2 linked regions of the Chitinimonas arctica genome follow. The main gene of each other region encodes a partner of the protein of the gene in region 2 in a complex. Links are inferred from orthologs where the notes say so. Each region holds a gene or a part of one and is shown on either strand. Other genes may lie near its edges.

Evidence for each region.
Region 1: the proteins of tldD (region 2) and pmbA are in contact, whole or in part, in a solved structure (PDB 5NJ9), measured with the Escherichia coli proteins. The link is inferred for Chitinimonas arctica from one-to-one orthologs.

The regions. Positions count from the first base shown.
Region 1 is NZ_CP041730.1:5,233,588-5,241,383, forward strand. Bases 1,785-4,580 are described here. They hold pmbA (metalloprotease PmbA), read right to left. Parts: upstream 3,960-4,580; coding sequence 2,610-3,959; downstream 1,785-2,609. Other genes in these bases: FNU76_RS23665 (DUF1800 domain-containing protein), read right to left, coding at 1,785-2,273; yjgA (ribosome biogenesis factor YjgA), read left to right, coding at 4,086-4,580. In the rest of the region: FNU76_RS23660 (DUF1501 domain-containing protein), read right to left, coding at 1-715; more of FNU76_RS23665, read right to left, coding at 759-1,784; more of yjgA, read left to right, coding at 4,581-4,670; mog (molybdopterin adenylyltransferase), read left to right, coding at 4,657-5,232; FNU76_RS23685 (PLP-dependent cysteine synthase family protein), read right to left, coding at 5,479-6,324; FNU76_RS23690 (DUF885 domain-containing protein), read left to right, coding at 6,683-7,796.
Region 2 is NZ_CP041730.1:4,272,748-4,279,562, reverse strand. Bases 1,245-4,056 are described here. They hold tldD (metalloprotease TldD), read right to left. Parts: upstream 3,471-4,056; coding sequence 2,019-3,470; downstream 1,245-2,018. Other genes in these bases: FNU76_RS19640 (carbon-nitrogen hydrolase family protein), read right to left, coding at 3,641-4,056; FNU76_RS19650 (GNAT family N-acetyltransferase), read right to left, coding at 1,543-2,022; FNU76_RS19655 (GNAT family N-acetyltransferase), read right to left, coding at 1,245-1,429. In the rest of the region: FNU76_RS19665 (hypothetical protein), read left to right, coding at 1-26; FNU76_RS19660 (GNAT family N-acetyltransferase), read right to left, coding at 62-670; more of FNU76_RS19655, read right to left, coding at 755-1,244; more of FNU76_RS19640, read right to left, coding at 4,057-4,498; FNU76_RS19635 (YhdP family protein), read right to left, coding at 4,512-6,815. UniProt on the Escherichia coli protein: Metalloprotease involved in CcdA degradation. Suppresses the inhibitory activity of the carbon storage regulator (CsrA).

The sequences.
Region 1 (7,796 bases), 960 kb from region 2 along the record:
CCGCCGCCTTGTGCAGCTCGTTACCCTCGTCCAAGGCGCGTAACTGGTTCATCGCCTGGTACATGGCATTGCTGGCCGGCGTACCGCCAAACCCGCTCAAACTCATTCCGCCGCTATTGGGAATAGCCAAAGGCGTGGTGGTATTGCCGACGGTGAACAGCGCATTGCCGCCGGTCGAAATAATCAGCGGCAAGGTGCCGCCATTGCCGACCAGATCGGCGATGCGGCCGCCCCAGCCACTGCGCGAAGGACCATTGCTGATGGCCGATTCCCATTGCGCCTGCTGGTGCGGATGCGAAAACAGGCTTTGCGGCCGATTGGACAGCACCGCATAGTCCGCCTTGCTCATAGGCCGGTTGAGCGTACCGACATTGAACTGGATGGCCAGCTTGCCGGCGTTCCAGATAGGCTGCAAGGGCGCCAGGCTGGCATGCAGCCCATAGGGCACGCCGTTCAAGGGAACCAGGCTGGATTGCGACAGGGCTAGCCCACCGGCGCTGCTGCTGCCGCGCGCAGCCAGGTAATCGGCGTAGCCGGCGGCATCGGTCGGCACAACGGTGTTGTTGCCATCATTGCCGCCGAACATGAAGATGCATACCAGCGCGCGGTAATCGTTGCCGGCCAAGGGCGCCGCCAGCGCCTCCAGTCGGCTCATTTGTTGCAGCATCGCCAGGCCGGCGGCGCTTTTCAGGACTTGTCTACGGCTGATGGCCATGGTCGTCTTCTCTATTCGGTACGCGCAATGGCGTGGCGCCTGCTCAGCGCTGGATCTGGAATTGCGGCGAGGTCGCTGCCAGGTAGAGGGCGGTACGCGCGCGGTTGTAGCTATCGGTGACGGAGATCGCGTCGACCGCCTGCTTGATGGTGCCGCGCATGGCTTCGCTCATGCTGCCGTGGAACAGCAACTGGTTGATGCGGTCGAGCAGCTTGCCGCTGTCCGGCGCCAGCGTCAGCCAGGGCCCCCATTCGATCTTGGTACCGAAACTGGCCGGTACCGACGCATCGGCGCTGATGCCGTTTGCCGCCAGCAAGGCATTCACGAAATTGGCGCGGGCAAACGCGGTGCTGGCGTTGTAGATGCCGAACTGCGGACCCTGCAGGCCGCCCACCAGGTAGTCGGCCGGGTAATAGTTGAACACCGAGGCAGGCGCATAGACATCCTGCGCCATGGTCGCGGTTTGCGAACGCAGGTAGCCGCCATCGCTGCGGCCGCCCAGCGTGCGCACCAAGCCCGCGGCGAACACGGCCGGCTCGCGCAGCTTGCCGTAGCCGGCTTCGCTCTTGCGATCGCCGCGCACTTCGCTGTCGAGCAGGATGGCACGGAAAACCGCCTTCATATCGCCCCGGACGCCGGCGCCGTTATCGTTGAAAGCAGCGCTGACACGTCCGACATAGGCTGGGCTGGGATTGCTGGTCGTCAGATGCTGGATCAATTGGCGGCCGATGAAAGGTCCCACATTCGGATGCTGGAACAAGCTATCGACGGCGGCCGCCAAGTCCTGCTCGGGGCTTTGACCTGCCGGCAAAACCTTGCCGTCCAGTAACTTCTTGCTGCCGCCATCGTGCCGATCGGCAAAAGGCACCATGCGGGCGCCGTAATTGCGCGGATTAGGCCATTTCGAAGCAACCCCGGGGCGTGGCGGATAGGTCCAGCCGGTCAGGGCATGGGCAAAGCCCTCGACCACTTCCTGGTCGTAGGCGGGAATGGGTGCGCCATGGCCGTCCAGCTGCTGGCTGCCGTCCGGATTGAGCTTCCAGACCCCGATGGAAAACAGCTGCATGACCTCGCGCGCATAGTTCTCGTTCGGCTCGGTACCACGCGTGGGATTGGGCTTGTCGTTGTTGACCATGTCGAGGTAGTCGCCCATGGCCGGACTGAGGGTGACCTCGTTGAGGATGTCGCGGAAGTTGCCGAAAGCATGGTTGAGCATGATGTGCTGGTACGGCGCCATGCCATAGGGCTGGTTGACCTCCATGCCCGATGCCACCAGGATCTGCGACAGCGCGAAGGCGGCCCGCTGGCGCAATTGATCGGGACCGGCAATCGCATTCTGGAAGAAGCGGTGCTGCAACAAGAACATGGTGTAATTGTCGCGATAGCAGGTACTGCCCGAGCCGGCCGGGCAACCCACCATGGAGTTGCCGTCGAGATAGGGAAACGTACCGTAGCCAGTGGTCGGCTGGGCGAACTGCTTGTCCAGAAAGCCGGCCAAACCCAGTCGCTTGACCTCGGCCAGGGACGCATCGGTCGGGCCGAAGCTGGACTGCTCCAACAGGCGCAGGGCATCCGCCTCGCTGACGTCGGCGACCGGCGGAATGGTCGGCGGGACCGTTGGGGCACCGTGGGAGGAACGGTAGGCGGCACCGTGGGGGGCGTGGTGCCGCCGGTCCCGCTGTCGCCGCCACCGCCGCCGCAGGCGGAAAGAGCCAATAGCAGGAACAGGGCCGCCAAACGTCTGGGCGCTTTTATCGAGTGCATCGCAATCTTCAATTATCCGGCTTAACGATGGGCACGGATTATGCCGTGTTGGCGGCAAAAATCATGACGCAGACATAAAAATAAAATGACAGCTGCGTTTTTTGCCTACGCCAAGCCGGCTTGCTACCGTCTACTCACCGGCAACCATCATGTTTTCCACCAGGATGGAGCCCACGCGTTTGCTGCCACGCATCTCCCTATCCGAACCGATGGCCACGATGGCGCGGAACATCTCCTTCAGGTTGCCGGCGATGGTGATCTCTTCGACCGGGTGGACAATGCGGCCGTTTTCCACCCAGAAGCCTGCGGCGCCCCGCGAATAATCGCCGGTAATACCGTTGATGCCCTGCCCCAATAGTTCGGTGACATACAAACCGGTGTCGAGCCGCTTGAGCATATCGGCGAAACCGCCTGCGGTCGGCGCGACAATCAGATTGTGGTTGCCGCCGGCATTGCCCGTGCTCTTCATCCCCAGCTTGCGGGCGGAATAACTACCCAGGAACCAGCCGTTCAGCACACCATCGCTGACCAGTTCACGCTGCCGGCAGGCCACGCCCTCGGCGTCGTACGAGGAACTGGCCAAGCCGCGCGCCAGGAAGGGATCTTCGCTGATCTGCACGATGGGCGAAAATACCTGCTGGCCAAGCGAATCCAGCAGGAAGCTGGCCTTGCGATACAGACTGCCGCCCGACACCGCGGATACCAGGTGGCCGATCAAGCCCGCCGCCAGGCTGGGATCGTACAGAACCGGGTAGTCGCCGGTCTTGATACGGCGGGCGCCCAGGCGGGCGATGCCGCGTTCGCCGGCGGTACGGCCGACCTGCTCCGCCGCCTCCAGATCGGCGGCCGCGCGTGCCACGCTGTACCAGTGGTCGCGCTGCATGGCTTCGCCTTCCTGGGCGATCACCGCACAGGAAATCGAATGGCGCGAGCTGACATTGAGTCCGATAAAGCCGTGTGAATTGCCATAGATGGATTGGCCGACATGGCTCGATACCGTCGCCCCCTCGGAATTGCTGATGCGGCCATCGACCGAGCGGGCCGCGTCTTCGCAGCGGCGGGCCAGGTCGATGGCGGTCTCGACCGGCAGGTCCCAAGGGTGATAAAGGTCCAGTTCGGGAAACACGCTAGCCATCTGATCCGCATCGGCCAGGCCGGCTGCTTCGTCCTCGGCGGTGTAGCGGGCGATGGCCAAGGCCGCCCCCACCGTCTGCGCCAAGGCTGCCGGAGAAAAGTCCGAAGTACTGGCGTGGCCCTTGCGCTGGCCGACATACAGCGTGACGCCCACTCCCTTGTCGCGGTTGTACTCTATGGTCTCCACCTCGCCCAGCCGCACGCTGACGCTCTGGCCTACCCCTTCGGATACGTCCACATCGCAACTGCTGGCGCCTTGACGCTTTGCTTCGGCCAGCACATTTTCGACCAGTTCGCGCAACGCGGCCTGGCTGTAGGAAAAACCGGGTTCAAGGGATTGGGTCACAGGGATCTCAGTAAAAAATAAAAACGGAAAATGGCGACCGGAATGGCGCAATCGTGTCGCGCGATTGGGTGACCGACGCGGCGGTCCGGTATCATATCAGCCCGCACCACTACCAAGCCGGCCGCTATGTCTCACAAGCCCCAATCCGATCCTGGTCTCGAAGCCGATTTTGACGACGAAGACGACATCGAATATGTCAGCAAAAGCCAGCTGAAGCGCGAAATGAACGCGCTGCAAGCGCTGGGTGTTGCCCTGATGGAACTGTCCAAGGCGCAACTGAAGAAGCTGAATCTGCCCGAAGAGCTGCAGACCGCCATCAAGGATGCGCAAAAGATTACCGCCAACGGCGCCATCAAGCGACAACGTCAATATATAGGCCGCTTGATGCGAGATGTCGATCCCGCCCCCATCCAGGCCTTCCTGGCCAGCCTGCGAGGCGAGAACAGCCGCCAGACCGCCTGGTTCCATCAATTGGAGCGGACCCGCGACGAGTTGCTGGCCGACGATCAAGCCGTTGCCGCACTGATCACCGAGCATCCGCAGATCGATATCCAGCAGTTGCGGCAACTGGTGCGCAATGCCCGCACCGAACGGGCCGCGCAAAAGCCGCCCAAGCATTTCCGCGCGCTGTTCCAGTTCCTGAAGGAGCTGTATCCGGAACCCGCCTTGCTGGAGAAAGACGCGGACGAAGCCGAGGATGACGATGAATAGCACCCTGCGTATCGGCCTGGTCTCCATCAGCGACCGCGCCAGCGCGGGCGTTTATGTGGACCGTGGCCTGCCTGCCTTGCAGGATTGGCTGGCGGCCACCCTCAGTACCCCTTACGAAACGCTGGAGCGGCTGATCGCCGACGAACAGGACCTGATCGAGCATACGCTCAAGGCCCTGGTCGACGAGCACGGCTGCGGCCTGGTCCTGACCACGGGCGGAACCGGCCCCGCGCCGCGCGACGTCACGCCGGACGCCACCCTGGCGGTGGCCGACCGGGTCATGCCCGGCTTTGGCGAACAGATGCGCCAGATCAGCCTGCGGTTCGTCCCCACCGCCATCCTGTCGCGCCAGCTTGGCGTCATCCGCAAGCAGGCGCTGATCCTCAACCTGCCGGGGCAGCCCCGGGCCATCCAGGAAACACTGGAAGGACTCAAGGATAAGGATGGTACGGTGGTGGTGCCCGGTATCTTCGCCGCCGTGCCCTATTGCCTGGACTTGATCGGCGCCGCCCGGATCGAAACCCGGGAAGAGCGGGTAAAGGCCTTCAGGCCTAAATCGTAACGATTGGACACGATATGTGCGGTGTGCCAATGCGACATGCCGCCGTCCAGTAATACCGATGCATGATTTTCTTGAAAAACAGATTGAGTAAAAGCCCGCTTTACGCCAGGCAGATAATGGCAAAGCGTCGGTAATTATCCGAGCATGTTTGATTTCATTCTTTGGTTGCACGGCTCGGTGGCTTACCGCGGCGAGCGCCAGGCGCATGAGTATCCAGCTCAGCGCCCGGCAACCCTGCCTCACCCCTTAACTACCCAATCGCTCCAACACCGGCAACGCGCCCCCCGCCACCGCCGCGGCGACTGCGGCGTCCGCAGCGACGGTATCGATACCGCGCTCGGCATACCACGCCTCGCGATAGTAGCTGTGGGCATAACGCTCACCGCTATCGCACAGGATGGTCACGATGGAGCCGCTTTCCCCCGCCGCCTGCATCTGCTGCGCCAAGGCCAGCACGCCAATGAAATTCGTGCCGGTCGAGCCGCCCACGCGCCGGCCCAGCCGTTGGCTGACGTAGCGCATGGCCGCCAAGCTCAGGTCGTCCGGTACCTTCAGCATGGCTTCCACGCACGATGGGATAAAGCTGGGCTCCACCCGTGGCCGTCCTATGCCTTCGATGCGCGAGCCGCACGGCAGGGTCAGGCTGGTGTCGGGCGCACCGCTCAGTTCGGTACGGTAATAGTCGAAAAACACCGAGGTTTCCGGGTCCACGCACAGGATGCGGGTACCGTAGCGGCGGTAGCGCACGTAGCGGCCCAGGGTGGCGCTGGTTCCGCCGGTACCGGGACTGCAGACGATCCAGGCCGGCACCGGGTGCGGCTCTTCGCTCATCTGCTTGAAGATGGACTCGGCGATATTGTTGTTGGCCCGCCAATCGGTCGCCCGTTCGGCATAAGTGAACTGATCCATGAAGTGGCCGCCCAGCTCGCGCGCCAGCCGGGCCGATTCGGCGTTGATGGCGCCGGGATCGTCCACCAGATGGCAGCGGCCGCCGTAGAACTCGATCGCCGCGATCTTGTCCGGCGAAGTGCTGGCAGGCATCACGGCCACGAAAGGCAGCCCCAGCAGGCGGGCAAAATAGGCTTCCGACACGGCGGTGGACCCGCTGGAAGCCTCGATGACGGTACTCCCTCGCGCAACCAGCCATTGGTCAGGGCATAGAGAAACAGCGAACGGGCCAGCCTGTGCTTGAGACTACCGGTCGGATGGCTGGATTCGTCCTTGAAGTACACATCGATGCCGGGTAGCCAGGCAAGGTTAGTGGTATCAGATGGGTATCCGCCGAGCGGTTGAAGTCGGCTTCGATCTTGTGGATGGCATGGGCCAACCAGTCGCGTTGGGGCATGAGGGGTGTCGCTTTCATGGCATAGGATTGCAATCTTACACTTTCGAGTCGCCGCGGCACCGTTCAAGCTGGCAGAATGCCCCGCTCTAGCGAGGAGGAGCTGACATGAAAAAAAAAGCATGGCTGATCGCGGCGGGCCTGACCATGGCCATTGGTGGAGCGGTGGCCAACACCGTCTATTTCCGTCCCTGGTCCATCAATACGTTTTTCAATCGGGTATCCCTGACCGAAGGCCTGGATTCGCCGCAGATTCTGTCCGATCTGCGACTGTTCGAAAGCTGGGGTTTACGCGGACATAACGCCAAGCTGGACGATATCTCGGACGCCCACGAGGCCAGCAAGCTGGCCCGGGCAAGACGGGATCTGGATACCCTGCTGGGCTATCAGCGGGCGAAACTCTCGGCCGAGGAGCAACTCTCCTACGACACCATGCGCATCGCCCTGACGCACCAGTTGGCGGGCGAAGCTTTCCGTTACCACGATTATCCGATCAACCAGCTTTGGGGCGAGCAGCTCACCCTGCCCAACTTCCTGGTCAACACCCACCAGATCAGCGACCTGACCGATGCCGAACACTATGTAGCCCGCCTGCGCGCCATCCCGGCCAAATTGGCGCAAGTGCGGGCCAAACTCGCCGAACGCGAGCAACGCGGCATCGTCGCGCCGCATTTCGCCCTGGCGAAGTCCCTGCTGGGCATGAGCGAATTCGTCGCCAAGCCGGTCGAGCAGAACCCGCTTTATCTCAGCTTCGCCGACAAGCTGAGCCAGAGCAAGGATATAACGGTCGAGCAAGGCCAACAGCAGCTGGCCCTGGCCCGCGACGCCATCGTCCAACAGGTCTACCCCGCCTACCGCCAGCTGATCGCCGATACCGAGGCGCTGGCCCGCAGCCATCACCGCGACGATGGCGTTTGGGCGCTGCCGAACGGCGAGGCCTATTACGCCTGGAAGCTCAAGGGGCACACGTCCACTTCGCTGACGCCCGAGCAGGTCCACCAACTGGGCCTGAAGGAAGTTGCCCGTATCGAAGGCGAAATGCGCACCATCCTGCTGGCCCAGGGCGAATCCGCCACGGATGTGGGCGCCGCCATGAAGAAACTGGGCGAAGACCCGCGCTTCCAGTACAGCGATAACGAGGCCGGCCGGCAAAAAATCCTGGATGACTACCAGCGCATCCTGCAAGAGACCCAGGCCGCGCTACCGAAAGCCTTCGGCCATA
Region 2 (6,815 bases):
AGATGAATGCTTTGGCCGGGAATTGATCAAGCTATCAATCCCATGATCGGGAAATGACTGGCTAGGGTGGACTACCCAGCCGCTTCAGCGTCTCGCTGGCGGCCAGGGTGCCGCCCGACCAGTCGCGCAGACTACGGCCTGCCAGCTCGGACCAGGACTCGACCATCTCGCCGGCGAAGGATACGAAATCCGCCGTCGCCGGACGTAGCTTGGCAGTGCCCTGCCCCTCTCCCGCGCTCAGTTTCATCGACAGCGTCTTGGCTAGTTCGATCAGCTCGGTGTTGTAGGGCAGGAAATACATCGCCACCTCCTCCACCCCGACATTGCGGGCGTGCAGGATGGCCCGTTGCAACATGCGGCCGGCGATGCCGCGCCGGCGCTGGTCAGTCGCGACGCTGACGCCCAGCTCCGCCATTCGATTGGCGGGGTCGATGGCCAGATGGGTCAAGCCTGCCAGCACCAGCCGGCAGTCGATTTCACGCCAAACGCCAAACAGCGCATCCTGCGTAAAATCCAGACGCCGAACATAGGCGACGATGGTTTCGTCACTCGCCGGACTGGAGAAGCGCTGTAAGCGGTCGGTCCCGTCCAGCGCCAGCAGATGCGCCTGGATGGCTGGCAGATCAGCTAGTTGCAGGCGGCAGACCAAGTTTGCTTCGGAATTGGGCATAACGGACTCCTGTGGTGATCAGGTGCCGTGTCGTCTCCTGCGCAATGTGGCCATTCTGGCTTTGTGCATTGCACCATTTCCTTTTTATGCCCGCCGGCAGCTAAATGCAACCCTTTTCGACCAGGGAGCCGCACCCGCTTCGGTGAGGCGATCTTTCAGTGTTGCCGTGGCGATGGTGTATTTCCGCCGGATATGCCCGCCGTCCACCTGCTCCTCGCCGATCTCGCGCATCCCCAGGCCGGTCAGAATCTTGACCGACGCCCAATTATCCAGCCGGGACGTCGCCACGATGGATTCAAAAGGCGCGCCTTCCAGTTTGTATCTGAAGCATTCGCGCGTCGCCAATTCCGGCGCGTAATCGTTCACCACGGCCGTAACCGCTTCCGTACCGTAGTGCTGTCCCCAGGCCGATGGCTCAAAGACGTAAGCCAGTTCGGATTGGCCCGGTCTTTCGCCGTGGCCGAGCACGACCTGGCCGATAAATTGATTATCGCCACGCTTCCTCACGGCCAGCGAGCTGAAGGGGTCGTGCTCACGCCAGCGCGTCTGCCAGATGTCGAGCCGCGCCCCTGTTCGCTCCACCGCCCAAGGCTGGCCATCGCGGTATTTTTCCATTGCCGCAGGATTGCCGAACAGGCGGCAATAATCAGGGACCAGCGGCTCGGGAAGCGACTCGAGTTCGAGTCGCTCGGTACGGATCTTGACGGTGAGGCGGTCGCGCTCGACGAAGCTAATTTGCGCGCTCGGTAAAATATGCATGGATGTCCATCCTGAGATCAATCGATAGGAAGGATTAAACCTACATAGGCCGACACGGCTTGCTGGTTGTTCTGTACCGGGAGTTCCGGTTTTTTGCAGGCTGTGCCGGGGGGTCAGGCTGCCGGCAGCGGCTTGCTCATCTGCTGGGAGGTAGGCTGAAAGCCCAGGCTGCGGTACAAGGCGGCTGCCGCGTCGTTATAGGCGAACACATTCAACCCCAGGCTGGCGGCGCCCAGGCGGATGGCTTCCGCCTCGAAGGCTTGCATGGCGGCGCGGCCCAGGCCCTGGCCGCGATGGGCCTCGTCGATCAGGATATCGTACAGCCAGGCCTGCTTACCCGCGCCATGCCGGTTCAGGGCGAACCACACCACTCCCACCGCTTCGCCTTCGTCGGAGATGACGTCGAAGAAGTGATGCTCGGGCGTGGCCAGCCCCTGCGGCAGCAGCTTGGCCATCTGTTCGGCGGCCTTGGCGGGCGCGTCGGCCGCGTCCCAGCGGCCGGAGCGGATATTGCTCGCCACATAGCCGTCCAGGCTCAACCGGTAGAAGTCGGCATAACGCGAGGCCGTCATCCGCCTCAGGCTGATGCTCATGCCGTGCCGCCCACCGTCAAACCACCATCGATGCGGATGGTGGGCTGGCCGACGCCGACCGGCACGCTCTGGCCATCCTTGCCGCAGGTGCCCACGCCGGCATCCATCCGCAGATCGTTGCCTATCATCCCGACCCGGGTCAGCACGTCGGGGCCGTTGCCTATCAGGGTCGCGCCCTTGACCGGGTATTGAATCTTGCCGTCTTCCACCCAGTAGGCTTCGCTGGCGGAAAAGACAAACTTGCCGCTGGTGATATCCACCTGGCCCCCGGCGAACTGCACCGCGTACAAACCGCGCTTGATCGAAGCGATGATTTCTTCCGGCGAGGTATCGCCGTTCATCATCACGGTGTTGGTCATGCGCGGCATGGTCAGATGGGCATAGCTCTCGCGCCGGCCGTTGCCGGTGGACGCCACGCCCATCAGGCGGGCATTCAGGCTGTCCTGCAGATAGCCCTGCAACACGCCGTCCTCGATCAGGACCGTGCGCTGGGTCGGCGTGCCTTCGTCATCGACATTGAGCGAGCCGCGCCTATCCTGGATGGTGCCGTCGTCCACCACGGTCACACCCTTGGCCGCCACCCGCTGGCCCACCTTGCCGGCGAACGCCGAACTGCCCTTGCGGTTGAAATCCCCTTCCAGGCCGTGGCCGATGGCTTCGTGCAGCAGGATGCCCGGCCAGCCGCTCCCCAGCACCACCGTCATCTCGCCGGCCGGCGCCGGCCGCGCATCCAGGTTGACCAGGGCTTGCCGCACCGCCTCGCGGGCATAGCCTTGCAGCACTTCGTCGCTGAAATAGGCGTAGTCGAACCGACCACCCCCGCCGACATGGGCCGATTCGCGCCGCCCGTTCTGTTCCACGATCACCTGCACGCCGACCCGTACCAGGGGGCGCACATCGGCGGCGCGGTGGCCGTCGTGGCGGGCGATATAGACCACCTCGTATTCACCCGAGAGGCTGGCCATGACCTGGCTCACGCGTGGATCCAGGCTGCGCGTATAGCTTTCCAGGCGTTCCAGCAAGGCGACCTTGCCCGCTTCGTCCAAGCTGCCCAAGGGGTCGATGGGTGCATAGAGCTGCCGGCCAGGCACGGCTTGCACGGCGCGGCTGGTGCCTTGCCCACCCTGCCGGCCGATGGCGCGCGTGGCATGGGCGGCGGATTGCAGAGCGGCCAGGCTGATATCGTCCGAATAGGCGAACGCGGTCTTCTCGCCGCTGACCACCCGCACCCCGACTCCCTGATCGATATTGAAGCTGCCGGATTTGACCATGCCCTCCTCCAGGCTCCAGCCTTCGGCCCGGCTGTACTGGAAGTAGAGATCGGCATAATCGACCTGGTGGGTCATGATCTCGCCGAACACCCGGTCCAGCGCGGCATCATCCAGTGTGTAAGGGCTCAGCAGATATTGATCGGCGGTAGCAATGGCCGATGAGTTGGCAGCAGTCATAAGGATTTCCGTCTTGGTTGCGGGCCGGCCGCCCTGGCGGGCACCGGCCGAAAAGCGGTAGGGAGCCGTACGAGTGTGCCACTGTCACGCCGCACCCACACTTTTTTTACACGAAGAGCACTTAACCCGTGTGAAGGCAGATCGTTTTGTTCAGCCCCTACCCGGCTGCTTCAACTGAATACTCTATGCGACAAGGCAGGCAGGCTTTGCCGCAGGCGGGCCTGGTAGTCGCGGTCGATCTCGGCCACCACCACGCCGGAGCCGCGCGGCAACCGGTCCAGGACGATGCCCCAGGGATCGACGATCATGCTGTCGCCATGGGTTTCGCGTCCGTTGCGATGAAAACCGCCCTGGGCCGAGGCAATCACATAGGCCAGGTTCTCGATGGCGCGCGCCCTGACCAGGGTCTCCCAGTGCGCCCGCCCGGTGGTCTCGGTAAAGGCGGCGGGCACCACCAGCACATCGACGGCCTGCATGCGCCGAAACAGCTCGGGGAAGCGCAGGTCATAGCAGATGCCCAGGCCGACCCGGCCGAACGGCGAGTCGAACACCACGATTTCGTCGCCGGCGGTGATGGTGGCTTCCTCGCGGTAGGTTTCGCCGCCCATCTCGAATCCGAACAGGTGGATCTTGTCATAGCGGGCCGCCAACTGGCCCTTGTCGTCGAAGACCAGGGTGGTATTGCGGACTTTGACCGGATCCTCGGTCCAGAGCGGCACCGAGCCGCCCACCAGCCAGATGCCCAGCTTCTTGGCGGTGCGCGACAGGAAATCCTGTATCGGACCGTGGCCGGGCTGCTCGCGCACCGCCACCTTGTCGCTATCGCGCAGGCCGAGGATGGCGAAATACTCGGGCAAGACCACCAGCCGGGCGCCTTGCCGCGCCGCCAGCCGGATCAGTACCTCGGCTTCCGTCAGATTGGCGCTGACCGTGGGTCCGGAAGCCATCTGGACGGCGGCGACGCGCAGGCCGCCTTCAGTGGCGGCCCGGGCGGCTGCCTGTTGTGTCGAATGCGCACGGGTGGACATGGCGAATCCTTTCTTATTTTGTCGGCGTCGCGCCTACTCGCGTCACCTGTGGGTCGTCCCATTGGCCTGTGATGTCGTACTCGTAGGCGATCAACTGGCCAAGCGGGTCCTTCAGTACGCGCTGCAACAGGAATGCGCCGACCCCGACCACCGGATTGGCCAAAGCCAGCCCGGCGCCGACCGCCAGGCTGTCACCCACGGTAGGGACGATGCGCACCCTTAGCTTCTGGGTTTCGCGCGCGATATCCGCTTCGCCGCGAAACAGGACTTGGGCGGCCGGTCCGACGATGACCAGATTGTCGGTCGAGACCACGCCCTTGCTGATCTTACTATCGCCCTCGATGCGATCGAAGGCAAAGCCCTCGCTGAACACATCGCGGAAATCCAGGCTCAGGCGCCGCTGCAGCGATTGCAGGCTGAGAATGCCCAAAAGCCGGCCGACGCCCGGTTCGATCTTGGCGAACTGGCCATTACTGGCCTTCAGGTTGAAATTACCGCTCATGCTGGGATAGTCGGGCGCCAGCGGCGAGCCGCGCCAGACCAGTTCGCCTCGCAAGGCTCCCCCGCCGCGCCGCATCGTTTCCGGATAGCCGAATCGGCCCAGCAGCTTGCCGACATTGTCGGAAGCTATATCCAGCTTGACGCGCGTTACCCCGGCCTCGCCGCCGGCCTGCCACACGCCCTGCATATTCAACCGTCCGTCGGGATTGACCAGGGTCAGGCTGTCTATCAGCCAATTCTCCCGCTGCTGTTGCGCTTTTACGTCAAGTCGGCCCAAGGCATGATCGCGATAACGAAAATCCTCCGCCACCACATCGAGCGCCGGCAACTGCCGCTCGCGCTTGCCGGCGGTGGCCGCGGCGCCGGCGACTTCGGGCAGCGGCAGCACCAGCCGTCCCAGGCGCGCATGTAGACGTCCCTTGCCGGCCGGCGACCAATCGGCCCTGCCTTCCACCTGCTTGCTGACCGCGCTCAATTGCCAGGCGCCGTCGGCTTGCGGCACGGCGCGCAGCGATAGATCGTCCAATTGATTGCCGGCCATCGTCAAACGGTCGGTACGCAGTTCCACGCCCGTCAGTAGCGGCGCGGTGCCTCCGGTAGCCGCGCCGCCCATGCCGCCCTCCTGCAACAGATCCAGCCAGGGATCCAGGGCCAGCTCGGGCAGATTGGCCGTCAGCCATAAGCCATGGCCGGCGGGCGTGGGCTTGCCGCTGCCGATATGGATACCGCCTCGTTCGATACGCCAGCCGGCAGGTCCTGGCGTGCGGCTGAGATCCACATTGAGCACGTTACCCAAACTCACCTGCCACGTCTCCAGGCTATCGCCTGCATCCAGCATCAGCTTCAGCGGACGGGGCTCGCCTGTCGGTTTTCCGAATGGCGCGGGCAGATCGATGCGGGTTTCCCGCAGCGGGGCCTCCAGATTCATTTGCCAGCCGTGCTTGGGTAAATCGAGCTGCACGCGGAAATCGGTGCTGCCGCTGATCCGCTCGGCCAGCGGCAGCCCGTAGCGGCGCGCGGCTGCCCCGCTATCGGCCCGGCCATTGGCAAGGATCTGCACGGCGCCGTCCACGCCGCTACCCACATCGGCCCGCAGCGACCCGCCCAGCGCCTTTGCCTGCAAGCCGCGCCCGGAGATGCCTTGCTCGCTGAAACCAAGCTCGCCATTCAGCTCGCTCAACTCGGGCATGGCTTCGCCGATTTGCAGCCGGTTACCGGTAAAGCGGTAACGACCCGTCACACGGGTGGCATCGGCATTCTCGAAGGGAATATCCAGTTTCAGGTCAAGCTGGCCGTTACCGCTGGCGCGGGCCGCCTTGCCCAATCCGTCCAAGGTCGCATCCAGGGGACTCTGCGCGATAAAGCGGAAAAATTCGGCGCTCGGGCCGCTGACCGCGCCATTGATGCGGATAGCGGTACTGGTCTCCAGATCGTCGATCACGGCATCGGCCCGTTCGACCGAGGTATCCAGGATTTTACCGGCGGCGGCGATGGTCAAGCGGCCGCCCTTGATGCGCACCTGCCCGTTCAGTTCGCGTACGCCCGGCCAGTCGGGCGCATAGTCGAGCGTGACGGCATGCGCTTGGGTGACGACTTCCCAGTTACCGGTCTTGCCATCGACGAAGGGAAAATCCGCCAACGGCCCGTTCAAGGTGAAGCGGGCATCGCGCGCCTCGCCCGCGGTCAGGCTGTCGCGCAGCCAATGGCGGGTTTCGGCACCGATGGCATTGGGTAGGTAGGCCGCCACCTTGCCCGCCGTCAGGCGCGGCACCTGCGCCGCCAGTTGCAGATTGCCCAAGCCATGGCCAGGCCAGCG